Regions from separate parts of the Paenibacillus sp. PastF-3 genome, predicted to be linked through region 1. Evidence: predicted binding sites of a transcription regulator. Region 1 holds the regulator's gene; each other region holds the start of a gene.
What was found. The regulator Rex, encoded in region 1, represses fermentation and respiration genes when NADH is low (regulators of the CRP and FNR family bind a similar motif). The targets are predictions, from matches to a motif close to TTGTGAAATATTTCACAA.

Region 1 (8,050 bases):
ACGCCATGTAATGAATGGCAGGGATGAAAGACCCCGATCTCGCAGAAAATGAAGTCAGGCAAGCTGAACTGATTTCATCTTCAGTAAGGGGGGATAGCCCATGTTTCAACATTTGTTTGCTGAAATGAACAAGGTGCTTCAGGAGATCGTTACAGATTACCCTACAGCGGAGGGTGCCCGCCGGAATGAGCTTTTATGCAATTATAATATGCTGCATCGACTTAGCGATAAAGTCATGGATGAATGGCTGGCCTTTGCAGAGAAGCTAAGCCACTTTCGTGAAAGTGTAGATTTTACGACTGTGGTCGAAGAGGAAGTGCCAGAGCAGGAAGCACCCGAGCTGTGCATGGATACTTTTGTCAGAGGTCAGGGGTATTATAAGCTCTTGATGTATGGAAAATGTATTGAGCAGTTTAAGGAAGTTATTGTACAATATCCGGATAGCCTGGCTGCTCGATTATATTTAGCCATCTCTTACCTTCAAGAAGGGGAAGGGGAGGCTGCTTGGAGTCATCTGAACCATATGCTCGGTTTGATAAGGGAAACCAAGCTCAAAGCCATGGTGTATAATGCTTTAGGCTGTATCCGGGCCTCACAGGAACGTTTCAATGAAGCACAGGAGCTGTTTGGCCTTTCTTTGCAACTTGACCCGGCTCTTCCTGAACCGACTGTGAATTTGGAGGTTTGCCGCCGCCGAGGAGGTAAGCTTCATTTCGGAAATCAGCTTGTTTCATTATTGTAAATTATTACGTTTACGGTTTATTATTCCGCATTTTCATTCAAGCGATGCATCCCCTGAACCAGTGGTGTGCATCGCCTTTTTTCGCAACTTCTGTTATGCTGATTAAGAGTCTCAATTGAAAGGGAATAGAATTATAATGAAATTTGCCGTGCTTGATTTTGAAACAACGGGAACCCAATCCGTGGGTGAAATCATCCAGGTTGGCCTTGCAATTATAGAAGAAGACCGGTCCATCTCCCGGGTATATGGTTCCTACGTCAAGCCCGGAACGCCGATACCTCCTTTTATAACTGGTCTAACGGGGATTACCGACGATGATGTAAAGGATGCACCTGAGCTGGATGAGATGATGATGGAGCTTGTTCCACTCTTGGATGATGTTGTGCTTGTAGGGCATAATGTCGCATTCGACTTCCATTTTTTGCAAAATGCTTTAGACCGATGTGGGTATTTACCATTTCAAGGACGGATTTTAGATACGATTGATTTTCTGAAAATCTGCTTTCCTTCCCTCACATCCTATCAACTAGGATCAGTTAGTGCACATTTTGGTGTGACGCATGAGCGTCCGCATCAGGCAGACAGTGATGCACTCGCAACTGCTCTTGTATTGCTGAAATGTCTGGAGGAGCTCTACGATTTGCCTCTGCTGACGATCCAGAGACTCTGTGAGCTGTTTACGGAAGAGGATAGTGATCTTGGTTGGTATTTCGATGGTCTGCTGCGTGAACGGGAAGCGGAGACGCTTCAGCCCGAAGGTGATCTGACTTTTTATCGTCAATTAGCGCTTGCTGTAGGAGACTGGAACGAATTAGCTCCACCTCGAGACGAGCATGCTGAGAATCCGCTACAGAATTTATCTTTTACAGATTATATGGATGAAGTAACGAAACGACTTAAAGAAACTTTGCCGCAGTATGAAAGCCGAGAAGCTCAGGATATTATGATCAAAGAGGTAATGACGGCACTTGCCGAAGACAAACATCTATTGATCGAAGCAGGGACAGGAACCGGCAAATCACTTGGTTATTTGTTGCCTGCCATATACCAAAGCGTTCGCACGAATGAAAAAGTTATGGTCAGCACTCATACTATTAATCTGCAGGATCAATTGCGTGAGCGGGATATTCCTTTATTAACACAGGTAGTTCCATTTCCATTTAAAGCTGCAATTTTTAAGGGCAGAGGGCATTATTTGTGTCTTCGTAAGTTCGAACATAAAATTAATAAAAAAGACTTTGTCAGTCCGAGGGAAGATGCGCTTACTGCGGCTCAGATGATCGTTTGGCTGACGCAAAGCGAATCAGGAGATGACGAAGAGCTCAACTTAAGCGGTCGTGGAGGAGATTTCTGGGAGACGGTGGCTAGCGATACCGATTCTTGTCTGGGGCGCTCCTGTCCTTGGTTCCGTAAGTGTTATTACCATCGGGCAAAGCATGAAGCTGGTATTGCAGACGTAGTCATTACGAACCACTCTAAGCTTTTCGCAGATGTTAAGGCTGGGCACCAGCTACTTCCGGCTTATGAACATCTTGTAATTGATGAGGCCCATCATCTGGAGGACGTGGCTGGCAAGCATTTAGGCATGCATATGAAGCATTTCACGGTGGCACATACACTATCGCGTCTTTATAAGGATAGTCGAAATGGCCAACTTCCTACGCTTCGCCAAATGCTTCAGTCATCAGGCAGTGAGGAAGCTTCTGAATGGAGCGGAGTGATCGATAGAATCTATCCGGACCTGCTTACCATAAAAGAAACCTGGGATCTGCTTAGTGATAAACTATTCAGCCTCTTGCCGGAACGCAGCGATGCAGCAGCGGGAGAAGCTGGCCAGTTAGTCATGCGGCTACTTCCTACCCGTAAACCGAAAGATTGGGATGAATTGGTTGCTTTAGAGAATACTATGAATCTGACATTAAGCGAAATTATCCGTAAAGGTGATAAAATGCTTAATGAAATGCGAGATCAAGAAGGTCAATCTTCCTCAGATAGTCTAGTTACCGATATTAGCGGCTTATTTAAGGATTTAGCTTCAATACGTGAGCAAGTACGGTTTTTTATGGGATTAAACGATGAGAATGTAGTATATTGGCTGGAGGCGAATGGAAATTATCGCAGTAAATCGCTACAGCTGTATGCCGTTCCTGTTGATGTCAGTACTCAGCTTAAGGAGCTGTTTTTCGACAAAAAGAAAAGTATCGTGCTAACTTCGGCGACACTCTCTGTTGATAAATCGTTCCAGTTTATGATTGATAATCTCGGACTTAATGAAGCTGCGGAAGAGGGGCGTCTGATGACATCACTCCTGCCTTCTCCTTTTAAGTATCGGGAGCAGGCGCTGTTAGTTATTCCACGGGATTTCCCTAGTGTGAAGGGCAGTGTGGGCGATGCCCGATTTGTTGATACACTCGTACAATCACTAGCAGAAGCAGCGACTACAACACGCGGGCGGATGCTTGTCCTGTTTACTTCTTACAAGATGTTACGCCAGGTTTACGATCCTTTGAAAGAGGCTCTAGCCTCACAAGAGATCACGGTGCTGGGTCAAGGCGTGGAGGGGGGCAGCCGTAGCAAGCTGATCCGCCGTTTTCAGGACAGTGCAGCCTCTGTACTGTTAGGAACAAGCAGCTTTTGGGAGGGTGTTGATATTCCGGGTGAAGCATTAACATGCTTGGCCATCGTGAGGCTCCCGTTTCAACCGCCAAACCACCCCCTAGCGGAAGCGAAGTCTGAGTTATTACAAGCCCAGAAAAAGAATCCGTTCATGAAGTTGTCTGTTCCTCAGGCGGTTATTCGCTTTAAGCAAGGATTTGGAAGGCTGGTGCGGACAGCGCAAGATCGGGGTATTGTTATTGTGTATGACACCAGGGTGATCGAATCTCACTATGGGAAATATTTCCTCTATTCGTTGCCTGGCCCAAAAATGGAGCATATGCTTACGGATCAAATGGTTCCTCGTATAGCGGAGTGGTTGGAAGACGGAGGCGTTTCTTAAAAAGAACGTCATCGATCATATTAATCACTCTACAATGAAGGGCGGTATAAGAATACCGCTCTTCATTGAGACGAGGTACACGAATTAGTATAAGGTTAGTAAAGAATATTACTTACATTAGGAGGTAAATTATGAAATCGGAAAAAATATCAGAAGCCGTTGTTCGCAGACTTCCTGTGTACTTACGTTTCCTAAATGATCTTCAGAAACGTGAAATATTAACCGTTTCCTCTCAAGAGCTAGGACAGAAACTTGATTTGAATCCCGCTCAAATTCGCAAAGATTTAGCTTATTTTGGAGATTTCGGCAGAAAAGGTATCGGGTATGACGTAACTTATCTTATTGAGAAAATCCGTCATATTCTGAAGCTGGATCAACAACTGAATGTGGCTTTAGTGGGTGCCGGTAACCTTGGACATGCATTATCTAATTATAATGCTTATTTGAAAGATACTATGAAGATTACCGCTATATTTGATTCCTATGCGCCTAAGGTAGGGCGGAAAATCAACTCACTTACCGTTCAACCGATGGAGGAGCTTGGTCAGACGGTTCGTGAGCAAGGTATTCGAATTGGGATAATTACAGTACCTGATTCAGAAGCGCAGAATGTAGCGGATATTCTCATTGAGTCTGGCATTGAGGCGATTTTAAATTTTGCACCAGTGATTCTAAAAACACCATCGAATATCCGGGTTCATGCTGCTGATTTTACAACAGATTTGCAAAGCCTTGCTTATTATTTGAAGGATGGAAAGGAAGAAAGCAGAAATGAAGAGCAATAAAACGATTATCAAGGGCGGGCGTTTTCTTACTCCGGGAACGGATGAGCCGGTTCTTAGTGGATATATGACTATTGAAGATGATTTGATCACTTACATAGGAAAAGAAGAGCCTTTAATAGAAGACGATGTGCAAGTTGTTGATGGCAGTCGTCTGTTGTTTATGCCAGGTCTGGTAAACACGCATGGCCATGCCGCAATGTCATTGCTTCGTGGTTATGGAGATGACTTAGCGCTTCAGGTGTGGCTTCAGGAGAAGATGTGGCCGATGGAAGAGAAGTTCACCGGAGAAGATGTATACTGGGGAACCTCCTTGTCTGTACTTGAAATGCTGAAAGGTGGCACTACAACCTTCCTGGATATGTATGATCATATGGACCGAGTAGCGGAGGTCGTCGAATTATCAGGTATTCGTTCCGTATTAATGAGAGGCGTAATCGGTCTATGTCCAGAAGAAGTACAAAATCAGAAGCTTGCGGAAGCGGTTTCTTTTGCGCGTAACTGGCATGGTAAGGCTGAAGGTAGAATTACGACAATGATCTCGCCACATGCCCCATATACATGCCCACCAGACTTCTTTGTTAAGTTTGTGCAGGCGGCTCATGATTTGAATTTACCGATGCATACCCATATGTCCGAAACGAAACGCGAAGTGGAGCAGAATGTGGTGGATTACGGACTGCGACCAGTAGCGCATTTAGAGAAGCTTGGAATGTTCACACGTCCGTCTATAATCGCTCATGGTATTCATTTGAATGATGAAGAGATCGAGATACTGGCTCGTCATGATGTAGGTGTATCCCATAACCCTGGAAGCAATCTTAAGCTGGCTAGTGGAGTTGCTCGAGTTACGGATCTTCTAAAGGCCGGAGTGAAGGTGTCACTGGGTACAGATGGAGCGGCAAGTAATAATAATTTGGATATGTTTGAAGAAATGCGTCTTGCAGCACTCATCCATAAAGGTGTAAGTGGTGATCCTACGGCTGTTCCGGCTCCGGAAGCTCTACGTATGGCTACGGAGTATGGCGCGAAGTCTATCTTTTTAAATGATGTGGGTAGACTCGCTGTAGGTATGAAAGCTGACTTTATTGCTATTGATATAGACCAGCCGCATTTGCTCCCACACACAGATCTGTTGTCTCACGCTGTTTATTCTGCCAGTGCCAAGGATGTTGAGCATGTATGGGTGAATGGTAAACAGGTTGTTAAACATGGACAATGTGTAACGCTAGATGAGGAAGCCATCCGTCGTAAGGCGCAAGAAGCCTTTGATGGACTGCTTAAACGATAGTCTAAGATCATAACAAATAACTGAAAGGCTGTGACTTTCTGCAATTGCAAAGTTACAGCCTTTTGTGTTTCTGATCATTAGATCATTGAAAGAGATATGAAACTTTGGATAAACACACGGGTGTGTTATATAATCAAAAAAGATATATTACTAGAAAGGGAGCTGTACCTTGAAGAAAAGGAAAAAATGGATCCTCCTGGGGTCAGTTCTGATTCTGCTCCTTCTGTTCGGACTCATCCAGTTCTATGCTTATATTATGAAAGATCAATGGAACGAGCGAGATATCGCTAAGGATGTCGCCAAAACCAGCGCGGGTCTAACAGAGGTAACTAAAGCACAGAAATCCGTGTGGGATGAAAATGCAGTCTACTGGGTCTTAACAGGGAAGAATGAATCCGGGACCGAGTTGATGGTTTGGGTACGCTTTACTGTAGATGGGAAGTTTGCCGAAGGCGCCGACGCAGTATTCGCCGAGGAACTAAGTAAAGGGACCTCTGAAGAAAAAATGCGTAGTCTTATAAAAGCCGATCTCCCGGATATTAGCATTGAACGGTTGTTACCGGGGGTGTATAACGGAGAGTATGCTTGGCAGCTTTTTTATAAACAAAGCGGTCGGTATTATTATCAATTTTATCGGTTCTCAGATGGGGCTCGAATGGGTGAAGGATACAGTTTACCTAGCCGCTAAGTTAAACAAAATTACTTTAGGAGAAACAAGCGGACTATTTATGGTTCGCTTGTTTTTATATAACATATTAGATTGATACACTAAAAGTATACGTAATGTGATATACTATAAGAGTAGTTTTTATATATTGTCGTCAAAACCGCATACGAAAATAGGCCTGTTAATTAGAGATAAAGGCCTGTTTTTGTCGAAATAAATCAATATTTTTAATGAAATGGAAATATTTAAAAAATAAAATTTTAAATATATTCACACTTTTTATCATTTTCGTATATACACCTGTGATATACTACTGTTTGTAATTAGAAGAGTAGTAGTAGAACGTTAGGCTCTGATGAGCATTAACGGCTGTGATTTTGGATCATCCTGTTTATCGTTTTGTCATCTTTGAGAGGAGGACGTTTCTTGAAATTACGTCTTGTACCTGTACTGATAACGTCTCTACTGTCCGCTACGCTATTATTCGGAGGATTCTTTTTATATCGTCAGTTTGCTTTACAGGAACCACTCCAAAAGATAGTATCAGGCTATGAAGGAGTGAATACTTCACATATTAGTATTAACCGTGATGAGGTCACTTTGAAACTTGAATTACAGCCGGGCACGAATTTACGTGATCTGGTATCGTATGTTTCCAAAGAAGGAAAATCAGTGATTGAGGGACGTAAACTTAAACTGGATGTGGAGCAAAACTCCAGTGAATTATTGGATAATTACTGGGATAAAGCGTTGTTCTCTGTAGCTGAAGCGATGGAGAGCCGTAAATATACTCTTATACCTGCTGAACTTGATAGATTGAAAGAGCAGAATACCGACTATAAAGATGTGATAGCAACAACTGAAATCGACGACACAAACGTGTATGTAAGCTTGAGTAACGGGAAAGAAAGCAAATTTATAATTTTACCACGCAAACCTGCGACCTTGGGGGTATGGAATAATGCCTAAATACCTTAAAGAAATTTTAATCGGATTTATTCCTGTACTGTTTATTTTCATGGCTTTTTTAGGTATTAATATATTCCCTATAGTTATAGCAGCTGGGATGCTTACTGCACTACTTATCATTGCTCATTTACGTGGCGGGCTTACGGTGAACGCCGGTGCTGGAAAGAAACGCAAGAAGGAAGGACCTTCAAAACTCACTTTTGAAGAAATTGGTGGGCAAGACAATGCAAAGCAGGAGCTCCGTGAAGCACTCGATTTCTTGATCCGGCATGAGGAAATCAGTAAATTTGGGATTCGTCCTTTGAAAGGGATTCTGCTTACAGGCCCTCCAGGAACAGGTAAGACCCTTATGGCTAGAGCGGCAGCCCATTATACAAACTCAGTATTCGTAGCTGCATCAGGCAGTGAATTTGTGGAAATGTATGTGGGTGTCGGTGCTGGCCGTATTCGTGATTTGTTTAAGGATGCACGTACCCGTGCCGCTAAAGAGAACAAGCAAAGCGCTATTATTTTCATAGACGAAATTGATGTAATTGGCGGTAAGCGTGAAGGTGGGCAGCAGCGTGAATATGATCAGACCTTAAATCAGCTGCTGACTGAA
Region 2 (8,050 bases), on a different contig from region 1:
AAGCCATGAAAAGTGAGGATGGAATGCTCTCCATTTCTGTACGTGATTCCGGGATTGGTATTCCGAAAAAAGACATCGAGCGGATCTTTGAACGGTTTTATCGGGTGGATAAGGCGCGCTCACGGAATATGGGAGGCACCGGACTTGGCCTTTCCATTGCCCGGGAAATTGTGAAAGCCCATGGAGGCTCTATTTCCCTGCAATCCGAGCTTAATGAAGGCTCTAAGGTAACCTTTACGCTACCTCTGAATGCGCAAAGGGGGAGTGAGACATGAAGGAGAGATTGAAGTCATGGATTCTAGCCTTGCTCGTGCTGGGAAGCCTTGTTGAGAGTTACTATTTGATTTACCGCTTGCCTGGTGCAGACTCTGCGGTACTCTCCGAGAATCTATATGTGAAGACAGACAATATGGGACCGGAGGAAAAGGTCGAGAACCTGCTGTACCCTGATAAAATGATCATCCATATGGGCGAAAACAAGCATACGCTTTTTTATCCAGACTCAACGTTCTATAGCTTGATTATGAATCGGCTAAAAGGGCGTGGATTTGAAAGCTTCCAGCGGCACTCGGTACAGGATTATGACTGGGATAAGATTCGCAATGAGAATCCGGGGATTGAGCTTTCGTTCGGATCCGGCATTCCGGTAACGTTACTTCAGCGGGTTATGCAGCTGTCACCTGATTCCCTATTTGAAGGAGAAAGCATCGATCGCATTTGGATCTATAACATTAAGAATGACTCCAAAGCGCATGCCATTTTCTTTAGCACGAGAGGCGACATTATATATGAAGCAGCAAAAGCGGATTTAACTGTGCAAGACGTGCAGCAGCATGTGGATTTCGGCAAGAATTGGACGCCTTACAAGTCCGTAGATGGTGATTATTATGTGCCAGACAGCAAGATTTCTCTGGTTCAGGTTGAGATGCCTTCAGGCATGTATACCATAGAACAGATGCAGAACAATCTTTTCTTCGATGTTGGAAGCACTAGATATATTCGCGAGAAAAATGGCTCGGAGATTTATACGGATAGCAAACGGAGTCTTCAGGTCGATAAGGAACGGAATTGGATGAGCTATAGCGATCCTGCCGCGCTTCCAGCCGGAGACAGTACACCTGCCAAGGATGCGCTTGAAGCTGTGGAATTTGTGAACCAACATGGTGGATGGAATGGAACCTATCGTCTTGAAGCCACAGAGGAGGGGAGACAGGAGAGAAAGGTCTCTTTTCAACAATATTATGGCTCCTATCCATATGGTTCCTATCCGATCATGAGTAATTCGCAGCTGCAGTATGGTGTAATTAATCTGGAATTGCAGCAAGGCACCGTATCCTCTTACGAACGCTCGTTAATCTATATTGATGAGAGTAAAGCAGTGAAGAAAATCGTAGAGCTGTCTGGAGGCGTGGAGCTAGAGAATCAATTGTCTGCGGTTAGTAAAACTTCGGCAGTGAAGGATTTAACGCCTGCGTATGTACCTGTAGTGAAAGAAGAAAAGCTGCAACTACTTCCAGTCTGGAAGGTTACACTTATTGACGGCAGCGTTCTTACATTAAATTAATGTACAAGTTGTTCATATAACATTTAGGAGGTAAGGGTATGGATTGGGGAAGAGCCAAAAATGTACTAATTTGCGCCTTTTTAGGTCTAAATCTGCTGCTATGTTATCAGCTGTGGATTGATTTGCGCGATCAGGTTAGTGCCAATCTCGATTTCACTTCCCTGTCCGAAGAAACCCAGGCGGTCATGGAGCAGAAAGGGATTCGTGTGTTGTGTCCCATTCCGGCTTCTACCCCGCAGCTTCCTAATATCACTTATCGATATTCTGCTGAAGAGCAGAATGAACCACCCATTAAATTAGATGTTCCTATAGATAGCAAGCTGATCTATTCTTCCTTCACCGAGCTTAGCAAGGCGCTTGAGAGTCAAATACCGGATATCGCAAATTATCGTTTTGATTCTCAAGAAAGTGAAGTTGGGAAGTTCGTGCTTCACCCGCTAGTTCAGAATCAGTGGTCGCTATTCCGAGTTAGGTTAGAGTTGATTAATAGTGATCAGAAGATTGTAGCTTTCCGCTCACCTAAGATTGAGATAGGGGCAAGCAGTAGCGATAAGGAACAGAAGGTACTGCCGGCATCGCAAGCGCTTAGCAGTTTGATTGAAAAATATTTTCCGGCAGACTCCGTAGTGAAGGAGATTGAGCTTGGTTATTATGGTGAGTTGTTCAACTCCGAAAGTCAGGTAGCGTCACCGATGTGGCGGTTCATGCTGGAGAACGGCAATGCCTATTATGTGGATGCTATAAGTGCGGACATCATCAGTCCGAAGACAACAGATTAGAAGGAGTAAGGAAAATGGGGATTTCATTTACAGTACTGTCCAGTGGTTCTACCGGAAATGTAACGGTGGTACGGAACGGGGAGACAACACTTATGATTGACGCGGGACTAAGTGCCAAGCGGATCGATGAGCTGTTGGCCATGCGCGAGCTAACGGGTAATGAGATAGACGGGATTCTAGTCACACACGAGCATTCCGATCATATTAAAGGACTCGGGGCAATGGCCCGTAAATACGATCTTCCGATTTATGCGAACACCAATACCTGGGGAGCCATTGAAAAAGGCATTGGAAAAATACCCGACTATAACCGAATCATTATGGAATCGGGACAGCATAGGGATTTTGGCAGTATGCGTGTAGAATCGTTTGCAATATCTCATGATGCGGCGGAGCCGGTGGGCTACAATTTTTATGATGGAAAAGAAAAGCTGTGTGTAGCTACAGATCTGGGGTATGTTAGCGAAAAGGTAAGAGATGCGATTTCAGAGGCGGACGTATTGGTGCTGGAGGCGAATCATGATATTGAAATGCTGAGGATGGGACGTTATCCGTGGAATACGAAACGACGTATACTTGGCGACATGGGTCACCTTTCTAATGAAGCAGCCGGAGCGGCACTAAGTGAAATTCTCACAGGACGGACTAAACGTACCTATTTAGCGCATTTAAGCCGGGATCATAATATGATGGATTTGGCCAAAATGTCGGTGCGTTGCGCAATGGAGGATCGGGGCTGTTTCTTTAAAGATAGTGAGTTTAAGCTTTGCGATACCTATTATGACCAACCTACGCCATGGGATAAGTTGAGCCAGTTGTCATAAGCTGATCAAGCTCGGCAGTCTTTCGTTCTAATTCTTGGCGGGAGATCAGGCCTTTATCGATCATCAATTCGATCATTGCACTGAAGGCAAGGGTCATATGGTAATGTTCATCCTTTAAATCACCAAGCTTACCGATAAACTCGACCAGATCCATACTTGTGGAAAAAGAATTCATAATTATACCTCCTTATATAGGATAAGCAGAACTGGAGTTGTAAAAAATTCGCAGGCTTTTCACCTCAGGAAAATCACGAATTGACGGTTGCCTGTGATACAATTATAGACGTGATAAGCAAACTTTAAATTTAAGGAACCTTTCTATTAGTGTAGTCTTTTAAGTTACAAAATATTCCTAGTAGAGAAGATATATTGAAAGATTCTAAAATTCTTTCGATTAACTGAAACTATTGTGTGGTTAATGGATAAAGTGAAACTTTTTAGTGATTGTTGGAGTCTAAAGGATGCAGAGGTATATGCTTGGAACGTGATTGCTAGAGGTTCAGGTTTTAAATACTGTGAACGGTTGGCAATAGAAGGGGGAGATTTTCGGTGGGATTGTTTGATGACGATTTCTATTCAACTAAAGTATCACGGTCCAGAGGGGATGAAGCATCAAAGGGATCATTTGCTAACCGCAAGCATTCTGTGCGAAGATCGCGCAAGGGCTTAGCTACTTGGCAAATATCCGCCGTCTGCTCCTTAATCAGTGCTGTGGTGGCAGTGTTTTTATTCAGTATGCTTACTGGACAAATGAGTCACGAAACTGCCCCGAATTCGGTAGTAACAACTGGGGAGGTTGCCCCAAGCAGTGATCCGTTTGACCGTATCATTCAAGCCGCTGCTAGAGTCCGTCCTGCAGTAGTAAGTATTATCAATCATAAAGAAGATAATAAAGAATTGAACATTCTGGATGAGTCAGCATTAGGCTCTGGAGTGATTTATAAAAAGGTAGATAATAAGGCATTTATCATTACTAATAACCATGTCATCGAAGACTCTAGCAATCTTGAAGTCGTAACAGTAGATGGCGAGACACGTAAAGCTACACTCGTTGGAACGGATAAAGTGAGTGACATTGCGGTGCTTTCAATTGACGCCAAGGGTATCAATACAATCGCAGAGCTCGGAGATTCCTCGAAGCTTCGTCTAGGTGAAACGGTCATTGCCATCGGAAACCCGTTAGGACTTGGTGACACATTAACTTCAGGTATTGTTAGCTACACTGAACGGAAGGTTCCCGTATCCTTGAATCAGGACGGCGTATATGATTGGGAGCAAGAGGTCATTCAGACCGATGCGGCAATCAATGAAGGCAATAGCGGCGGAGCGCTTGTGGATTTGGATGGTAAGGTGATCGGTATTAACACGATGAAAATCTCCGATACAGGTGTAGAAGGGCTGGGTTTTGCTATTCCAGCTAACCATGTGATAGACACCGCTAATGAACTGGCTGAGAAAGGACGGATTGCTCGTTCCTACTTAGGCGTATATTCGGTAGATTTAAACAATCCTTACGTTCCTCTCGCAGAGGACCAACGCAAGGAACTGAACCTACCGAACAATGTTAAGGATGGGGTTGTCGTTCTGGATGCTGTTGGACCTGCACAGGAAGCGGGAATACAGTTCAATGATGTGATTACGAAATTTAATGATCAACCTATTACATCTACGCTTTCCCTTCGCAAGTATTTATATAATCAGACGAAGATTGGTGAGGATCTGAAGATTACCTATTACCGAAATGGGAAAGTCAATCAAGCCACAGTTAAACTTCTTGAAAAACCAGAGGAATAATATGCTGGAAGTCGGCATATAATGATATAGCAGTAATGACAAGTAGAGCGGACTACCCCTTCAGTTGAGAAGGTAGAGCTTCCTGAAATAGCGATACTCTGTATCGCTATCGGGGATCTGTTTCTTCTAAAGTTTTGATAAATATGGCAATTATAAGCTGATTTAATGAATTTTGGGCTGACTGGCAACCCTTACATTGGAAGGTAATACTTATTAGGGTAGAAACGGATATATACGGATGCCAGCTTGCCTTTGCTAATCAGGTGTGGTAATATGATATCAATCATACATTTAGTCCCTAATTTTCGCATTGAAAAGGGCTGTTATATTCGGAAATACAACCTTTTTCAATGTGTGAATTTTTTCTTTGTTTGAAGATAAAAAGAACATATTAATTTAAATTTGTGGAGGTAACACACATGCAAACAGGTACAGTTAAATGGTTCAACGCAGAAAAAGGATTCGGTTTTATCGAAGTTGAAGGCGGAAGCGACGTATTCGTTCACTTCAGCGCAATCACTGGCGACGGCTTCAAAACTTTGGACGAAGGCCAACGCGTTGAATTCAACGTTGTTCAAGGCAACCGTGGACCACAAGCCGAAAACGTTGTAAAACTGTAATAATAGAAGAAACCGTCCCAGCTTGTGAAAGTTGGGACGGTCTTTTTATATCTAGTTAGTCACTATTGACTTACAGGATGGGAGGAACGGCAATGAACTACCGGAAGAAACCTTTGGAAGAAATACCGGAAGAAAATACCGCGATTTGGGCGTGTACCAATGATGGATGCAACGGATGGATGAGGGATAATTTCGCATTTGAACATGCGCCTTCTTGCCGTCTATGTGACTCTCCAATGGTTCGCAGCACGAAGATGCTACCACAATTGCTTAATTCGAATGGCGATCTCAAATCGCTGAAGAAGGGTATTTCCATTACCTAACCAATGCCTTTATGAGTCAAGCTTGTTTTAGAGCAGTGAACAACTTCAAGACGGTCAAACCGTCTTATTTTTTTTGCTTTTTTTAAGGCAAATTGTGATTTTTGTCACAAATCATTTGAATTTTACCGTTAAAAGCACTCCTTTGTGTGACATATATCACAAAACGACGTCTAAATTTTTGACACAATATAATTAACGAAAAGGGGAGAAGGAAGGGAAAAATATGGATACAGTAATGCTGTCGCGTATACAATTTGCGTCGACGACAATATTCCACTATTTCTTTGTACCGGTATCAATCGGACTAGCGCTCTTGATTGCGATTATGGAGACCATGTACGTTAGAAAAGGCAATGAAGAGTACAAAAGAATGGCGCAGTTCTGGGGAAAGCTGTTTCTCATCAACTTTGCAGTAGGGGTAGTTACAGGGATTTTGCAGGAATTTCAGTTCGGCATGAACTGGTCTGATTATTCACGTTTTGTGGGTGATGTATTCGGGGCTCCGCTTGCAGTTGAAGCATTGGCAGCCTTTTTTCTGGAGTCTACTTTTATTGGAATCTGGATATTCGGCTGGGACAAAGTGTCCAAGAGAGTGCACCTATTGTCCATCTGGCTGGTAGCATTCGGAACGATGTTATCTGCTTTCTGGATCCTAGCAGCGAACTCTTTTATGCAGCATCCTGTGGGTTTTGCGATTAATAATGGACGTGCAGAAATGAATGATTTCTTCGCGCTGATTACGAACGGACAATTGCTGGTTGAATTCCCGCACACGGTTCTTGCTGCGTATGCAACAGGCGCCTTCCTCGTAACGGGGATTAGTGCGTACAAGATATTGAAGAAACAAGATGTATCTTTTTTTAAGAAATCTTTTCAAATTGCAGCGATCGTAGGGATCATTTCTTCGATTGGTGTAGCAGTGGCAGGTCATGCGCAAGCACAGTATTTGGTTGAAACTCAACCTATGAAGATGGCGGCTTCCGAAGGACTGTGGGGTAAGAGTGGTGACCCAGCACCTTGGACCGTATGGGCAAATATTGATCCTGAGAAGCAAGAAAGTACAGGTGAATTTCAAATTCCGTACATGCTGAGCTTCCTTTCATACAGTAAATTTTCCGGTGAAGTTAAAGGTATGCTTGAGCTGCAGGCTGAGTATGAGCAAACCTATGGCCCCGGTGACTATATTCCACCTGTACGTACGACATTCTGGAGTTTCCGGATCATGGTTCTAGCAGGAACGTTAATGATTGTACTGGGTATGTACGCAATGTATTTAATGTGGCGCAAAAAGATGGACCGTCCTAACACTTGGTTTATGCGGTTTATGTTATGGGGACTATTGCTTCCTCCAATCGCGAATACAGCGGGGTGGGTCATGACCGAATTCGGGCGTCAGCCATGGACGGTATTCGGACTGATGACAACGGAAGACAGTGTGTCACCTAATATTACGAGTGGTCAGGTTCTATTCTCTGTTATTTCTTTTACAGCGATTTACGCCATTCTCGGATTAGTTCTGATTGGTTTGTTTATGAAAGTGATTAAAAAAGGTCCTTATGCGATGGATAACGATCACGGGGATTCGCATGATCCATATAACGAGGAGGGCGCCCAATGATTTCTCTTAATGAATTGTGGTTTGTGCTCATTGCAGTTCTGTTTATAGGGTTCTTCTTCCTGGAGGGTTTCGATTTCGGCGTAGGGATGGAAACACAAATTCTGGCTAAAAATGATACAGAGCGTCGGATTTTGATTAACTCGATCGGACCCTTCTGGGATGGAAATGAGGTATGGCTAATTACTGCTGCGGGTGCAATGTTTGCGGCTTTCCCTGAGTGGTATGCAACATTGTTTAGTGGATTCTATATTCCTTTTGTCTTTGCTTTATTAGCTTTGATTGCACGTGGTGTTGCTTTTGAATTCAGAGGCAAACGGGATTCTGTAGCTTGGAAAAAAACTTGGGATGTGTGCATCTTTTTCGGCAGCTTCCTCCCACCGTTCCTCCTTGCTGTGGTGTTCGCCAGCTTCATCAAAGGTTTGCCGATTGATGGGGATATGCAAATGTACGCAGGTTTTACTGATATCGTAAATGTGTATACCGTAGTGGCTGGTGTGACTGTTGTTCTTCTTTGCTTGGTACATGGAC
Region 3 (8,050 bases), 170 kb from region 1:
CGTGGTTGTTTAAATTGGGATTCTGATTGTATAGGAAAGGGATATTGGTCAGGCTTTGAATCGGGAAGTGTAAGCAAAGATGCTTTTTGTACGCTTATTAAGGCATACCGCGATCATGACGGCGGGGTGTAACTAAGTATATTAAAGGAGAACTTATATATGGTTGTAGTAAACGCTACTATGGAGGATATAAGAGGATGGCTGGACCTGGCGGCAGAGGTGGAGACCCTTTTTGGACCGATGGTAGAAGATCCGGATTTCACTCTAGCGTTAGAAAAAAATATCACTCGACAAAGCGCTTTTTGTGTACGAGAAAACAATGGTTCGCCAGGTTCAAGATTACTAGGAGCTGTGTTACTCTCTTCATCCAAAGCCCCTAATTACAAGATTGGGTGGTTATCTGTTTCAGCCATAGAGAGAAATAAAGGAGTCGCGACAGCCCTTCTTAACTATATTCTCGAAAGTATCGAAACCCCAGCAGAGATATTCGTTACTACATTTGGTGAGGATCATCCAGAGGGTCAACCTGCTAGAAGATTTTATCAGAAGTTTGGTTTTGTTCCTCTGCAGGATAAGGAACCGGAGGGTCCTGAAGGTGGCTCAAGGCAAAATTTTAAGCTGGCGATTACTCCCAAGGGTTCGTTATGAACAAAAAGATTGTTTTATCGACAATTTCATTGTTCTTCTTAGCGATTTCTTTCAGCCCATTGTTCAACTATATCCGTGAGTATATGATTTCAGATCAAATCAATCAGCGTTATGAGATCAACCATGCTGAAAAAGGATATAACACGTTAAACGTTCAAGAACTAACGGTTGATGATAAGCATATTAAGATTGAGGAAGAAAATACAGGCAGGAAAGCAGAATTGACAATTTGGGATGAAGAGGAGAATGTCCCGCCTGGAGATATTGTGAAAGTTCAGTTTTTATTAAATGGTCAAAAAATCTCAACCGCTGATGAAATATGGCTATCTAATCGAGAAAGAGGAAGCAGATATTTTTCATGGATAGATATCCTTACTGTAAAGGATCGAAAGACTGATGAGAAAGAAATAAGTATAGTCCAAAGACTTACAGAGGATAGTCAGCCGATGGAAAAGAGAAAATGGAAAATAATCACGATCTCACATGATGGCAGTATAGAAGAAAAGATGCTGAGTTATGCTCAAAGAAATAACAATCATCTAGGGGTGAAGCTGATCGAGTTCTCGGGTACATCACTTATGGGTATGGGCTACTATTCGGATATTACTAAAAGTTATCCAAGTGTATTTTTCCCTCTAATGTATCCATTTTTAACAGGTGTCGTGGGAATCTTCTTATTGATCATTATAGTTGTTCAATTACTGATCGAGCTTCATAATAGACGCGTTATTAGGGAAAACGGGCGATAACGGTCATAAGATATGTTCTAAAATTACTTATAATTACGAATCACCTTTAACTTGTTCAAGGTTAATAAAGCAAACAGTAGTAACAGGACTCCGATGGAACCCATGACAGGGGCTGGGCTGAAGTGATCGGACAGGAATGAAACAGCTGTAAGACCAAGTGAGGGTGCTACACTCATAATGGAGCCAAGTACACCGAAGACTCTACCTTGTATATCCTCCGAAACTTCCAGTCTGAGGATTGTATTTATCAGCAATGTACAGAATGAGAACATAAAGCCAATTAGAAGAATGATGGGAATGGCTAAGGTAGCAGTAGTGACGAATGATAATAGGAGGTACAGGGGACCCATACACAGCAGTCCAGTCATGATAAAGAAGCCGCGATTCTTTAATTTGGAGCCGAGAAACAAGATCATGCTGGAACCAATCATATAACCTAGAGGAATGCAGGCTTCCATGAGTCCAAACTGAAAGGGACTAGAATTCCATACTTTGACGGCCATCACTTGCGTTAGCATCAGTGAAGGCATAAAGAACAAAGTGAGCGTAGGAAGCATTATGATTATTGCCCGGGCGAAGGGGTATCTCCAAATATAACGAACGCCATCCGCAAGATCCTGTGTAAATTTTCTTTCTTCTTTAGGTCCGGTATTCACTCGGTTTGGGAGTGGAAGGGAGCGGACAGTAAGAACTAGTAGAAAGGAAACGAAAAATGTAGCTCCATCAAATAATATGGCATCTGCCGCTCCAAAACTCGCTACAAAAATACCTCCAGCGGAATACCCAATCGTCCGAAAGACATTCTCTGACAGGTTCAGAATCCCGACTGCTTTTTGTACATGTTCTTTTCCAACTACAGTGGTAATTGAAGCTTGATACGCAGGGGATTGGAATAATGCTGAGACTGTCGTAAGTCCCGTTAATATGGCCACGATAATGAATGATGTAGAAGACATGGAAATGGCCAAAGCAAGCGTAACTGCTAGACCGCAGCTTATCAAATCAGTGATTAACATAATGGTTCTACGATTGATCCGATCTGCGAGTGTGCCTCCTATCGATCCGAGGAAAGAACTGAGCAATAAATTGATTATCGTAATAATGGCAATCATTTTAGCGCTTCCGGTGGTCTGAAGTACCCATAAACTTAAAGCAATGCTGTGAAAGGTATTTCCAAACAAGGAAATGGAATACGAGCTGAGTAGCAGCATAAATCTCCGGTTTCCCCAAAGAGTTGGATAGGATTGAGCAGTGGTGGATGCATGTTTTCCTAATAGAGGATCTGTCATGGTAACTCTCCTCTCAACTTAAACGCTTAAGTGAATATCGAAAAAAAATTAATTAACAAAATAACGATTATTCTCTTGTTTGGAGTAGTCAGGACGATGTAATAACTCCTGCATTAGTTCAAAAGCAGTGGCTGATTTATCCCCAGTGAATATGAATTTCTGAACGTCTTCTCCAAGCATTTCTGGGCAATTACAGGTACATAGAACAGAAAGACGTGTGAATACCCCGGATTTTTCAACACAACTTCCGATAAACTCATTAATAACTATGGCCTCTTTGTAAATCCCCTCCGATAAAATTGTATTCAATTCCTCCATATTTTGAACTTTGAATATTGCTTTCTCAGGTAAAGGAAGACTGTCTTGGATAAAGTGAGTGAGCAGGGTGTTATTGAAGCTCTCCATAATTAAACAAACCTGTGAAAGATCCTCCGGCATTATCTTTTGTAGAGCTGAACGATAATTGTAAAGAACTTGCTTAAACAGCTTATCTTCAATCATGCTGTCGATCAAAATTAAGGGAATCCCTTCTACAAAATGCTTGGAAATCGAATAGAAGGATTCCTCGCGGACATCAATCAGAAAGACGGCTTCGAGTTTTCTTTCGACGATGATATCCAGTGAAGGATGGTCGGTACCAAGAGAGTATAACATCGTATGATATCCGGCATCCGTTAAACGCTGTTCCAAAGTACGGATAAATGTGAACTGGGCATAGAGTTTCCAAGGGGGCATATAAGCAGAATTATTGATAAGTATTCCTATTAATCCCGTTTTTTTATTAGCTAGCGAACGAGCTGCTAGGTTTGGAATGTAATGAAGCTCTTCAGCCAGTAACAGAATTTGATTGCGGGTTTTCTCAGGAATGGTTTGGTTATTGACGCGGTTCAGAACATAGCTCACAGTTGCAACGGAGACATTTGCTCGTAGCGCGATGTCCTTCATTGTAGTCTTTTTCACCAGTAAACTTCTCCCTTGCTGAGATATTTATTTCCAAATATTATCACTAAAACTTGAGAAGAGTCAACGAGTGACTTTATACCAAGAAGAAAATGATTTATGTGTTCATTTTTATAATTTGGGTAAATGGATTTAAGAACCTAAATCAGTCAGCGAGAAGAGGTGTGACTCATGGGAACGAATTTTAAACGGGAAGCGGGAGAGTTGTGAAACCGCTTTAGATACTGACACAAATTTGTGAAATGATTCACTTAATTATTAAGAATTTTAATATATAATTAATTTATAATCAAAATTAGGGGGAAACGAAAATGAGACTATTTAAAATGATTTTAGTGGCTGGGGTTTCGGTAGCAGTATTGGCAGGTTGTGGAGCAAATGAGGATAAAGCAACCAATCCGGCGGCAACTACGGCTCCGGCTGCTGAGCAGACAGATGCTGTCACTACAGCATCGATTGTCAATCAAGCAGATGCATTTACTAAGGCTGTTAGCAAAGATGGAAACTGGATTGTTGCGATTCTAAATGATGTAACGATTCCAGAAGAGGTTGTTGTAGCTGGAGAATTCCATGATAAAGGCGCGGCTGATGGCGACATCTACCGTAAGATTGCCCTTTATTCGCAAGATGCTGATCACAAGATCACTGCTACTTATACACTAACCGTACCAAAGTTTACAGTACAAAGTGAGAATTTGAAAGTTGAAGGCGGAACGATTAAAGGCGATGTTTATGTAGAAGCGAAAGGCTTTACTCTGCCTGAAACCGCAACGATTGATGGTAATCTTTACTTCACAAGTGAGGATCTGAAAGCATCTGCAAAGATTGATGGAAAAGTGACTGGAACAACAGAAGTTAAATAATTTCGTAATTAACTTATACAGTAGAAGCCAATCCATAGACTATGGGTTGGCTTTTTTCTTTTCGTTTATATGAACTTTAGTTGATTTTCTTAATATTGAACTTATAATATTACTACCACTACTAGGAGGAACACATATGTCTAAGGAGTATTCACGCACATATATCGAAAGTGTAAAGCTTGAAATGTTAAATAGATTGGGACTTAAGCAAGTGTTCTTTAAGGAGCAAATAGGTGACGGCCTGATTTTTGAAGCGGTTGGTTTTGATAAAGGGAGCAAGCATCGTTTTTGTGTTAGACCGAAGACGAAAACAATTGACGAATTTATTTCAGGGAAATGGATGAAGGTCCGCAGCTTTACAATCAAAAGTGTGGAAATTTAAAATTGAATTCTAAAAAGGGAACCCCATTTAAATAGGAGTTTCCTTTTTTATTTTTGAGAAGGATTCATTGATAATGTGAAGTATCGCCGTACAGATCGATGGTTGTATTGTTGTCAGTTAAGGTTACTTTACACAATGCTGTAGAGAGAATATCCGGTAGTTCCCCTAATTCCTGCAGTGATTTATTGAGAAAATGAGCCATAATGACTTTCAGGGTCATCCGATGCGTGACAATAAGTACCTCATGTCCTTCATTATCGTTAATGATACGCTCAATAGTCGGCGTTACTCTTTGTTCAAGCTGACTATAGGTCTCCCCTGGGGCTAGTGGAATAAAAAGATCAGGTCTGGTGAAAAAATGGGTATACTGTAATGGATATTCTTGTTCAATCTGATCTGTGTTCATTCCTTCCCAAATGCCCATGTTAATTTCCATTAATGAAGCTTGCTGTTGAATCGATAAACTACGATTTCCTCGCAAAATCTGCGCAGTATGCAACGCCCTTGGACTAGTACTAGAATAAATGGCTCCTAAATTCTCACCTTCCAAACGTTCTCTCAACCATTCCGCTTGCTGTTCACCCAAGGTTGTTAACGCTGAATTTTGATGTCCTTGCATTCTTTTCTGCAAATTCCATTCGGTCTGCCCGTGACGGGTTAGAAATAATACTGTCTTTTTCATTAACGAAACCTCCCTTTTGAATAGTTGTAAGTATAAGATAAATAATTATAAATAAACAATATATAATAGTTAATATCCATAATGTATAGTTATAGTAAGAAGGCCGAACATTCGTTAAATATGATTTTATTTTATATAGTTAGGAAGAAATCAGGATGAACTATCATGTATTAAAATTGTTTTATTATGTTGCGATAACAGGGAGTGTGACCAAAGCCTCCGAACGTTTGCACATAAGTCAACCCGCTATATCCGCGCAGATCCGCAAATTTGAACGGGAGAATAATATCGTATTACTAGAGGTCATAGGAAAGAGAATGGTGTTAACACCGATTGGGGAAAAACTGATCGAACCACTTGAAAAGTTATTTGCTATGGGTGAACAGGTACAGCAGATAATTGAGGATTATCATAAATTTCCTGCAGGCCATATTCGGATTGCAGGTAATTATCTGGCTACAAGTATACTCATCCCCCGGTGGGCATCATTATTCAAGCAATCTTTTCCGGAGGTTAAAATTCAGATTTCTACTGCTAATTCTCATGAAGTCATGGAACAATTAAATAACTTTGAAGCGGACGTGGCGATTTATAGTGATATGGCGTTTCCTTCTCATCATACAGGGGTGTTCGAACATCGGGAGTTGTACAAGGACGAGTATGTGTTCGTAGTTTCTTCAAATCATTCTTTAGCCAAGCAGGAGGTTAGTTTTGAGGAAGTGATGGCTGAGGCATTTATTATGAGGGAGGAAGGTAGTGCAGCCAGAGAGAGAATTGTACAATTATGTGAAGAAAGAAAGGTACAACAACCGAAGATCGAACTTCAATTTAATGGAGTAAATGAGGTTATTCAAGCCGTCATTGCCGGTTATGGGATTAGTTTTGTATCGGCGTTGTTAGCAAAGCCTTATCTTGATCAGGGTATGTTAGCCAAGGTCGAAGTGGAAAATGTAGTCTCTAAGCATTCGATATGGATGAGCCACAGAAAGAAAGAGCTTCAAGAAAGCTATATCCAGTCATTTATTAAGCTCGTCATGAAACGATTAAAAGAAGAGGATAATTTATACTCGATTCCAACGCATACACCTTAATTAAAATAACGTATGAATTACGATGTATGCATTGAACTGAGATCAAAGATTGGAATGTAATTGAAGCAACTCAGGTGCACTAATGTCTTCTGCTTCAGAAGATTTAAATTGAATGTTATATAATTGTGAGTATAGCCCATTCATTTCTAATAAAGACTCATGTGTTCCTTCCTCAACAATCGAACCCTCATTTAACACGATAATTCTAGACGCTTCACGTATGGTGGATAGTCTGTGTGCAATAACTAATGTGGTTCGATTCTTCATTAATAAATCAAGAGATTGCTGAATCATTCGCTCAGATTCGTTATCGAGTGCGGAAGTTGCTTCATCTAGAAGTAGGAGTGGAGCATCCCGAAGAAAAGCCCTGGCAATGGCTATGCGTTGTCTTTGTCCACCAGATAAAGTCGATCCATGTTCACCTAGGATAGTGTCATAACCATCCTGCATCTTCGTAATAAACTCTTCTGCACCTGCGAGCCGAGCGGCTTCTCGAATACCCTCTTCGCTAGCTGTACTAGAACTGAAGGCGATATTATCTCGTATAGTTCCTGAGAACAAATATGGGGTTTGGGGAACATAGGTAATCATTGCTCGTGCTTCTTCAAGCTGATCATGTACAGACTTTCCATAAACTGTGATGCTTCCTGCAGTAGGCTCATAAAGTCCATTACATAATCGAACGAGCGTCGTCTTCCCTGACCCGCTGGGCCCGACAACCGCGATAGTTTCTCCATGTTGTACATGAATATTTAGCCCTGTAAATAGGGAGGCTTCATTATCCGTTGTCCCCGAGTAGTTGTAGTGGACATCCTCTATTTGTAATGCAGCCACCTCTACAGAAGCAAATGTTGATGAGCTGGATTCTGGCAAAGGATGAGTAGCTCCTTCATCAGGTGCATCAAGTATAGCGAATACGCGGTCAGCTGCACCTAAAGCCTCCTGCACACCTCCCCATGTTTGAGACATATGGACAAAAGGCCATTGAACCCTACCCATCAAAATAATAAAAGCGAGTACTTCACCTGCTGATGTTCCGCCACTTAGAGCTGATAACGCAATTAAAGCGGCACATGTCACCATTACGAGATTATTGATAAAGGCGGAAGATTGCCATAAGAGACCATTTAGAAGCGATTTTCGCAGCTGCATTCTTCTTAACTTCTCACGTTCTAGCGCATATTTATTTAAGAGAGTTTCTTCAAGCGAAAAGGCTCTGACGACCTTCATTCCTTGAAGTGTTTCTTGTAAGATACCTCGTAATTCTGCCTCCTTTGCATATATTTGAGTAGATAATTTTCGTAATCTGCGATCAAAGAAACGTCCGGAAAGAAAAACAAGGGGGCCCGATCCAAGAGCTAACAGGGCGATCCAAACATCCATTCT
Region 4 (8,050 bases), on a different contig from region 1:
TATAAATTCCAGTCTCCAAAGGTTTCCCCCGATAATCCACTGTTACCGGCCGCCCCACATTAAGCGAGATGATCTCCATATCCTTCTCCTCCTGCCAGCATACAGCACATAAATATTTCATCCACATATCGACCGCCAAGATAAAACTCCTCCCGCAGACGTCCCTCTTCCACAAACCCGCATTTACGATAAAAAGAAAGCGCTGATTCATTACAGGATAATACGCGTAGACGCAACTTACGAATGGCATTATCTGCGGCATGTTCCTTAATAGCCTCTATGAGCTGCCGGCCAATACCTAAACGTTGATAATCCGGATGAACAGCAATATTGACCTCGCACACATGCCTGTTACTCTCCATTCGACTAGAGCAGCCAAACCCAACATATCCGCATAGCTTGTCATCCTTTAGCGCTACTAGCTGCGAACCCGGGGGAGCATTCAGTAGGTAATCCTCTTGGGAACGCCAGATTAATGGCCCCGGGCTAGTGTCCTCCGTCCAGATCATATGATCCAGATGAATCAGTTCCCGCACGTCTTTAATTTCTGAGAACCTTATTATAAACCTGTCCCTGTTGCTAAGTTTCATAAAGATGTACACCCCTTGCCTTGCACCTCTATAGAATTCACAGTAGATCATTTGAATCCACTATGCTCAACTATCCTATTGACCGCTCCAATGAATTTCCTCGGCGGTTGATATACGCATGAACGATAAAGAATCCTACGGACAGCAGTGCCATCGCACATGCCAACCATGCGGTAGGCGCTAGACCTCCACTGTCGTATAATCTACCCATTAAGTATGGCCCAATCACCCTACCGACTGCCCCCATTCCTCCACTTAGACCTAGATAGAAAGGAGCACTGCGACCTGCATGATCTGAAATAAAGGAAGGCATGGCCGGAGATATCAGCATTTCCCCAAGTGTAGCGAGTACCATCCCAAGCACTAAACCTGAATAAGTCGGCATCCATAAAAGAACTGCATACCCTCCTAAATAAAATAGAGCACTTACTGTCATTTGCGCCGTTGAGGTAGATGCGAACCAACGTTTAATTACTGTTACTAGCGGCTGAGCCGCAAAAATGAGAATTCCGTTAAGCGTCCAGAGAAAACCATAAGTCTTCTTAGGCCAGCCCTCAGAAATAATGAAAGGAGATACTCCTGTATTCCAGATAGAGTTACCTAGCAGTAAGAACATCGAGGCAATACCCATATAAAAATAAATTCGTGTGTGCCCCATTAGCTTCCAGGTGGATTGTTTGTCAGGACCAGCCTTCTGATGTTCTGCGACCTCCTGCGAAGAATCTCCTCCGACTTTCTTGAGATATACAAAAAAGAATACCGCAAATACCGCAGAAGTTACGCCGTTCATCACAAAGCTGAGCATATAAGAAATATCGGCCAAAAAACCACTTAACGCCGTACCCAGTGCTACACCAATATTATTGGCGACATAAATAACATTAAACAGCTCTCCGCGCTGCTTCGTAAAACGAAAGCCGATAAATGCCTGAATCGCAGGTAATGACAGTGAATTAAAGAGCCCTACCAGTCCCATCGCGACCATAAATAACGTCCAGTTGTTACTTGCTGCCGGCAAAGTGAACAGTGCAAGTGCATTCATGCCCAGCGCTCCAACAATCAGCCGGTTAACGCCTACCTTATGATAGAGTGAGCCTCCGAGTAGTTGACCCACAATCCCTCCAACCGATTGAATAAGAATCACTAATCCAGCATCCGACATGCTGCGTCCAAGCTCATCAAAAACATACATCGTAACCAGTGGCCACATCAGTGCACTACCCGTTGCATTAATAAGGCTAGCAATTAAAAATATCTTAACTTCTTTAGGATAATTCTGTAAAAACTTCATAAGTAGTGTACATCCCCTGTAATATATGTGTCATTATTCCATCCAGTATTATCCCAAAACAGGGTTCAGGGCAAGCAGACGCATTGACGTGCTATCGTGATAAAGTATTAGTATACTTCACTTCTTATTTAGGGCTAACTTCTACCGTCGCTGAGAAAAAAGCGGCACCGTTCACGTCCGCTGTCCGCCCTATTTTTATTATCTATTTATATTTTATAGTTGCCGCTGTCGTCCGTAAAGTAGACTGAACGATAATGAAGTGTTTCGTTATTACAAAGCCGGGGTAATAGAGCCTAGAAACACTCCCCCTTTTAAAATTCGCCGTGCATCCGATTTCGTTCCCCCGAGCTCGGATACATCACGGCGGATTTTATTTGTCTATACAGCAAAAAGCACCCCTCGACTATTCTAAGGAGTGCTCTATAAGATAGGTTTAGGCGTGTTTCTTTACACCGCTGCCGGACATGCTGTCCACGGACTGAATGGATGCAGGCTCTTTACGCAGGTAAGCCATCCAATAAGCTGCCGCAACAAAGATTGCACCACCCGTCAAGTTGCCTAGCCATACCGGAACAAAATTGTTAAAGTACTCTCCCCATGAAAAATAACCTTCAAAAATAGCTGCGGGAATTAAGAACATGTTGGCTACAACGTGCTGGAAGCCGATAGCTACAAAAGCCATCGTCGGGAACCAGATGCCGAGGATTTTGCCACTGAAGTTATCTGCTCCATAGGAGAGCCATACAGCCAAAGCTACGAGCCAGTTACAACCTATACCAGAAACAAATGCCGGAAAGAAGTCTGCTTCAAGCTTATGTCCTGCCATCTCCACTAATTTTTCCAAATACACACCGTCAGAGGTTAAACCAACCACGTGACCGAAAAAGTAAGCTACAAACAAAGCTCCCGCCAGATTGCTTAGGGTAATCAATACGAGATTCTTAACAACCTCCCAGAAGGATATCTTCTTAGCCATAAAAGCAAGTGGCACAGCCATCATATTGCCTGTCAGTAGTTCTCCCCCTGCAAGCAGTACTAGAATCAACCCAACAGGGAAGACAGCTGCTCCAATAAAGTTAGCGATGGATCCCCATTCATGTGGTGCGCCAGCAATAACGCGAATATCCAGTAAAAATCCGAGCGCGATAAACGCTCCTCCCAGAAAGCCCAGAATTAGTACGGTGCTTAAAGGATTATGCGCCTTTTTTATGCCGTTCTCGACCGTGACTGCGGCAATCTGCTGCGGTTTATTATAAGCCATGATTCCTATCCCCTTCATCTATTTACTTAAAATTTGTTCCTTTACGACCATTGTAGCGTGTCATAAAACACATTAACGTGATAATTATCACTTAATGAAAAACTAAGTGAAACTTTTCACTGACATGTCAAATTTAACGAAGCGCATCCATAATTACATTTATAAGAATAAGCTCCATATTATTTTAAAGGTAAATAGTACCAGCTTCAATCACAAAAAACCGGAGCCATATATGGCTCCGGTTTACCCTTTATTGTTCACAGGCAATTAAATTATACGGTTACTGCCTCTTTGCTTGGTACTGATGCTGGTAGCGATTCGAGGCCAACTGTATTCAGGAAGTTCCAAGGCTTGTTGTAATGAGGTTGGAAGAAGAAATCGATAAAGGCAAGCTGATCGATTGTCATTTTATTTTGAATACATACAGACACTGTGTTGATTGATTGCGTCAAATCCGTCTTGGACAAGATTTGCGCTCCGAGAATGCGGCGTGTGGCGCGATCAAATACCACTTTTAATTGCACCTGCTCGAAGGTTGGCATAAATTCTGGACGGTAGTTGTCAATAATCATGGTAGTTTCTACATCCATCCCTTCAGCCTTAGCCCCTTCTTCAGTAAGACCTGTAGCAGCGATATTATCTTCATAAATTTTAATGCCCGAAGTCCCTTGAGTGCCCATATAAGGAATCGTCTCTGTCACTAAGTTACGTGCAACCAATGTGCCCATCCGTACTGCATTGGTTGCCAGTGGAATATAAGCGTGCTTACCTGTAGGGTTGTAATGAATCGCACAGCTGTCACCAGCGGCATACACATCTGGGCAACTGGTCTGCATATAATCATTGACCAGAATTGCGCCATTTGGCAGCATATCCACTTGACCTTTTAACAGCTCAGTATTTGGACGGAAGCCGATGCAGAGAATTACAAGATCCGTCTCATGCTCCCCTCCACTTGTGATAACCTTGGTAACTTTACCACCTTCACCAGCAAAAGAACTTACCTTCTCATTCAGCGCTAATTTAATACCATGGTCCTTAAAGGATTGTTCGATCGGCGCAGTAAACTCTGGGTCTAAATATTTATTCAAAATACGATCCTCACCATCAATAAGCGTAACTTGCTTTCCGTTCATTTGGAAGGCTTCCACCAACTCAACGCCGATATATCCAGCACCTACAACTGTGATTTTATTTGCTTGTTTAGCTTTTTCTATAATGGTATTGGAATGGTCATAGTTCTTGCAAAGTAAGACACCTTCCAGCTCAATCCCTTCGAGCTTCGGCACAATAGGCCAAGATCCCGTAGTCATAATCAGCTTATCGTAGGTATCGTCAAACTCCTGTCCGGTTGCCAAATTGCGAACACGCAATGTTTTGGACTTCGTATCCACAACAGTCACTTCATGACGCATGTTGGTCTTTACACCAAGCTCAGCAAGCTTCTCAGGGGAAGAATAGAATAGCCCGTGTGGGTCCTTGACCACTCCACCTACATATAAAGCAATTCCACAGGATAAGAAAGAAATATTATCATTACGCTCATACACCGTAATCTCGGCTTCCGGGTGAAGCTTAGCAGTATTTACAATTGCGGCAGTTCCGGCATGGGTACATCCAATGACAGCTACTTTCATTATTTTCTTCCTCCTTCAAATGGACAACCTGGTTATATATTCGAATTGCTTGACTGACCAAATTAGATATCTGATCACCGATGAGTTAATTGTGATTTATTTCACTTTATAAACTGATTATATTGTGATATTTATCACATTACAAGTCTTTTCGCCTATATTCTCAGATTGTTCACAATTTTAAGCATTTTCCGTCACTGCTGCCGATTGCGACCTCGTTAGCTTTGCCATGGGCGTAGAACATTATGTTCTGCCCCCTCAGGATATACTTTCTTATAACGCGCAAAAAAGGCTTCCCCCTAAACCACAGGGAAAAGCCTGATCATAAAATAAATCTACACCAAACCGTGAATTACGCCATCCTCATCCATCCATAGTGCCTCAGCAGCAGGCTTAGCCGGTAGACCTGGCATCGTAACAATATTGCCCGTAATCACTACAGCAAACCCTGCACCGAGCGAAAGGGTAATATCACGGATACCTACCGTGAATCCTTCTGGAGCGCCAAGAAGTCTAGGCTGATCTGAGAAGGAATAAGGGGTCTTCGCCATACATACTTGAAGATTATTTAACCCAAGGCGCTCAATCACCGCTAGACTGCGTTTAGCCGCAGGGGAAAAGTTAACCTCCGCACCACGGTAAATTTCACGAACAATCTTGGTGATTTTGGAAGAGATGTTGAGTTCATTCTCATACAGAGGAGCAAAACGTTCAGTATCTCTCTGGTCCAGAAGTTTCTTTAGTTCCGAAGCCAACTCTTGTCCGCCCGCACTACCTTCTGCCCACACCTTGGATATTGCCGCAGGAACGTTCAATCGTCGACAAGCTTCCACAACGTCATTAATCTCTTCTGGGCTATCCCCTTCAAAATGATTAATAGCAACAAGAACAGGTACTCCAAATTTGCCGAGGTTCTCTACATGGCGCTCCAAATTAGACAATCCAGAGCGCAGCGCCGTCCGGTTCTCGGTTTGGAGCTCATTCTTAGGTACACCACCGTTATATTTCAAGGATTTCACCGTCACGACAAGCACTGCCGCTGAAGGGGTTAGACCCGCTTGCCGGCATTTGATATCCATGAATTTCTCTGCACCAAGATCCGCTCCGAAGCCTGCTTCTGTAACAACAACATCTCCCAGCTTGAGTGCATATCGAGTACCGATAACACTACTGCAGCCATGGGCGATATTCGCAAATGGACCACCGTGTACAATAACAGGAGTGCCCTCCAGGGTCTGCACCAGATTAGGCTTAACTGCTTCCTTCAGCAGCGCTGTCATCGCTTCAACTGCCCCTATTTGCTCGGCCGTTACAGGCTGTCCTTCTTGGTCATATCCAATCAAAATACGGTTCAGACGCTTTTTGAGATCACTCAGATTATCACATAGGCATAATACAGCCATAATCTCAGAAGCTGTTGTAATCTGAAATCCACTTTCCCGCACAGCTCCATTTCCATCTCCGAGTCCTGTCACGATATTCCGCAGACTACGATCATTCATATCCATCACGCGTTTCCAAACGATACGCTGCGGATCAAGACCCAGCTCATTACCTTGGAAGATATGATTGTCAATCATCGCAGACAATAAGTTATGTGCAGAAGTCACCGCATGAATATCACCCGTAAAGTGCAAATTAATCTCATCTGCCGGAATGATCTGTGACTTGCCGCCGCCCGTGGCACCACCTTTCATGCCTAAGCATGGTCCGAGGGATGGTTCACGCAAGGCAGCCACTGTTTTTACTCCTGCTGCGTTCAATGCCTGTGCCAGCCCAATGGTTGTTAAGGTCTTCCCTTCGCCCGCAGGGGTTGGATTCACCGCAGTGACCAATACCAGCTTGCCATCTGGTTTGTTCTTCATGTCTTCCCATAAGGACGGTGATAGTTTACTTTTATATTTGCCGTATAGTTCCAGATGCTCTTCGTCAATTCCCGCTTGTGCTGCTACCTCTGTAATTAACTTCATGCTCGTATTGAACCCTCCTGCCGTTATTATCCTGCTGTATTCCACGCTTTATGCATATTTTGCATGGGCATTACATTCTCTTCAAAGGATACATGGTCTCTGTAAAGCGTCAAGTATAATTTATCACAACAAAATTTAAGGCGCCTATTCTATATTCCTATGTAAAAAAAGAAAATCCCGTCGAAGCTCGGCCAAAGACCGAGATCGAAGGGATACTTGTAAAAGAACAATTCATCAGTCCCTAAATAATCTACAATAAGGACTCAATCTGTTCTGACATCGTTTCTGGTGATTCCTTAGGCTCAACCCGAGCGACAACACGGCCGCTACGATCTATAAGGAACTTCGTGAAATTCCAGCTAATGTCGCTGCTGTCTCCAGCACCGGGTTGCTGCTCTTTTAAATAATTAAAAAGAGGGCTGGCGTCCGGTCCATTCACATCCACTTTGGCAAACACAGGAAATGTAACGCCATAATTAATCTGACAGAATTCTTCTGCCTCTTCACTTGTACCCGGCTCCTGACCCGCAAATTGGTTACAGGGGAATCCTAATACTACAAGTCCCTGATCCCCATACTGCTCGTACAGCTTTTGGAGATCTCCATACTGCGGTGTAAGCCCACATTTGCTCGCCGTATTGGCAATCAGCAGCACCTTACCTTCATACTCCGTGAATGACACTTCTTTACCCGAAGGCGTAACACCGGAAAAATTGTAGATCGACATCGTTATTCCCCTTCCTTCCATGTACTTAGACTACACTACGTATCTTACCCGAACTGTAATAGAATGCAACTTATCGAAACTCTCTAACCACAAAGAAAGAAAAAAGCAGCCCTATATATTGCTTAGGACTGCTCTCTATGATTCTGTTATTTGGATACCGGTACAACATCATAATATTCTTCCAGTGTAATATCTTTATCCACGATATAAGTAGCTATATCCTTGCCTACATAACGGATATGCCAAGGCTCATACTTATATCCTGTAATGTCCTGCTTACCTTCTGGATAGCGGATGATAAAACCATATTCCGCTACATGCTGTGCCAGCCACTCCGCTTCCTTCGTCCCACCGAAACAGCTCTCCGCAGCACATTTTCCATCACTTCCTGAGACATCGATAGCAAGTCCTGTCTGATGCTCACTGTAGCCCGGTACGGCACTGTATGTGCGGGCCATTTCTTCTCCGTCTTTCTCTACATAACGATTATACAGTGTCGTCTGGGTTTTCTGAGAACGGTAAGCTGAGACACCAGCCAAATAAATTCCGTCGTCCTCCGCACCTGCGAACATTT

Region 2: M2444_RS21885 (cytochrome ubiquinol oxidase subunit I) is a predicted target of Rex. The motif match lies at 5,997-6,014, and genes of this name have one in related genera.
Region 3: M2444_RS05950 (polymer-forming cytoskeletal protein) is a predicted target of Rex. The motif match lies at 3,882-3,899, and genes of this name have one in related genera.
Region 4: M2444_RS14430 (formate/nitrite transporter family protein) is a predicted target of Rex. The motif match lies at 3,247-3,264, and genes of this name have one in related genera.

Annotation. Positions count from the first base shown of each region.
Region 1 is NZ_JARXWM010000002.1:591,510-599,559, reverse strand. It holds gene M2444_RS06705 (tetratricopeptide repeat protein) at 101-742, shown strand; gene dinG (ATP-dependent DNA helicase DinG) at 879-3,740, shown strand; gene M2444_RS06695 (redox-sensing transcriptional repressor Rex) at 3,872-4,525, shown strand; gene M2444_RS06690 (amidohydrolase) at 4,512-5,813, shown strand; gene M2444_RS06685 (cell wall elongation regulator TseB-like domain-containing protein) at 5,983-6,501, shown strand; gene M2444_RS06680 (hypothetical protein) at 6,907-7,449, shown strand; gene M2444_RS06675 (AAA family ATPase) at 7,442-8,050, shown strand, end outside.
Region 2 is NZ_JARXWM010000012.1:47,596-55,645, forward strand. It holds gene walK (cell wall metabolism sensor histidine kinase WalK) at 1-275, shown strand, start outside; gene M2444_RS21850 (YycH family regulatory protein) at 272-1,564, shown strand; gene yycI (two-component system regulatory protein YycI) at 1,603-2,343, shown strand; gene M2444_RS21860 (MBL fold metallo-hydrolase) at 2,358-3,167, shown strand; gene M2444_RS21865 (hypothetical protein) at 3,133-3,342, opposite strand; gene M2444_RS21870 (S1C family serine protease) at 3,717-4,961, shown strand; gene M2444_RS21875 (cold-shock protein) at 5,381-5,581, shown strand; gene M2444_RS21880 (cold-shock protein) at 5,674-5,904, shown strand; gene M2444_RS21885 (cytochrome ubiquinol oxidase subunit I) at 6,128-7,522, shown strand; gene cydB (cytochrome d ubiquinol oxidase subunit II) at 7,519-8,050, shown strand, end outside.
Region 3 is NZ_JARXWM010000002.1:425,647-433,696, reverse strand. It holds gene M2444_RS05975 (ABC transporter ATP-binding protein) at 1-26, shown strand, start outside; gene M2444_RS05970 (GNAT family N-acetyltransferase) at 160-648, shown strand; gene M2444_RS05965 (hypothetical protein) at 645-1,397, shown strand; gene M2444_RS05960 (MFS transporter) at 1,421-2,686, opposite strand; gene M2444_RS05955 (LacI family DNA-binding transcriptional regulator) at 2,735-3,646, opposite strand; gene M2444_RS05950 (polymer-forming cytoskeletal protein) at 3,958-4,509, shown strand; gene M2444_RS05945 (hypothetical protein) at 4,646-4,891, shown strand; gene M2444_RS05940 (histidine phosphatase family protein) at 4,956-5,573, opposite strand; gene M2444_RS05935 (LysR family transcriptional regulator) at 5,729-6,664, shown strand; gene M2444_RS05930 (ABC transporter ATP-binding protein) at 6,707-8,050, opposite strand, start outside.
Region 4 is NZ_JARXWM010000006.1:220,323-228,372, forward strand. It holds gene M2444_RS14415 (MOSC domain-containing protein) at 1-79, opposite strand, end outside; gene M2444_RS14420 (GNAT family N-acetyltransferase) at 60-590, opposite strand; gene M2444_RS14425 (MFS transporter) at 661-1,881, opposite strand; gene M2444_RS14430 (formate/nitrite transporter family protein) at 2,315-3,142, opposite strand; gene M2444_RS14435 (FAD-dependent oxidoreductase) at 3,415-4,779, opposite strand; gene M2444_RS14440 (formate--tetrahydrofolate ligase) at 5,115-6,749, opposite strand; gene M2444_RS14445 (glutathione peroxidase) at 7,000-7,476, opposite strand; gene M2444_RS14450 (M15 family metallopeptidase) at 7,623-8,050, opposite strand, start outside.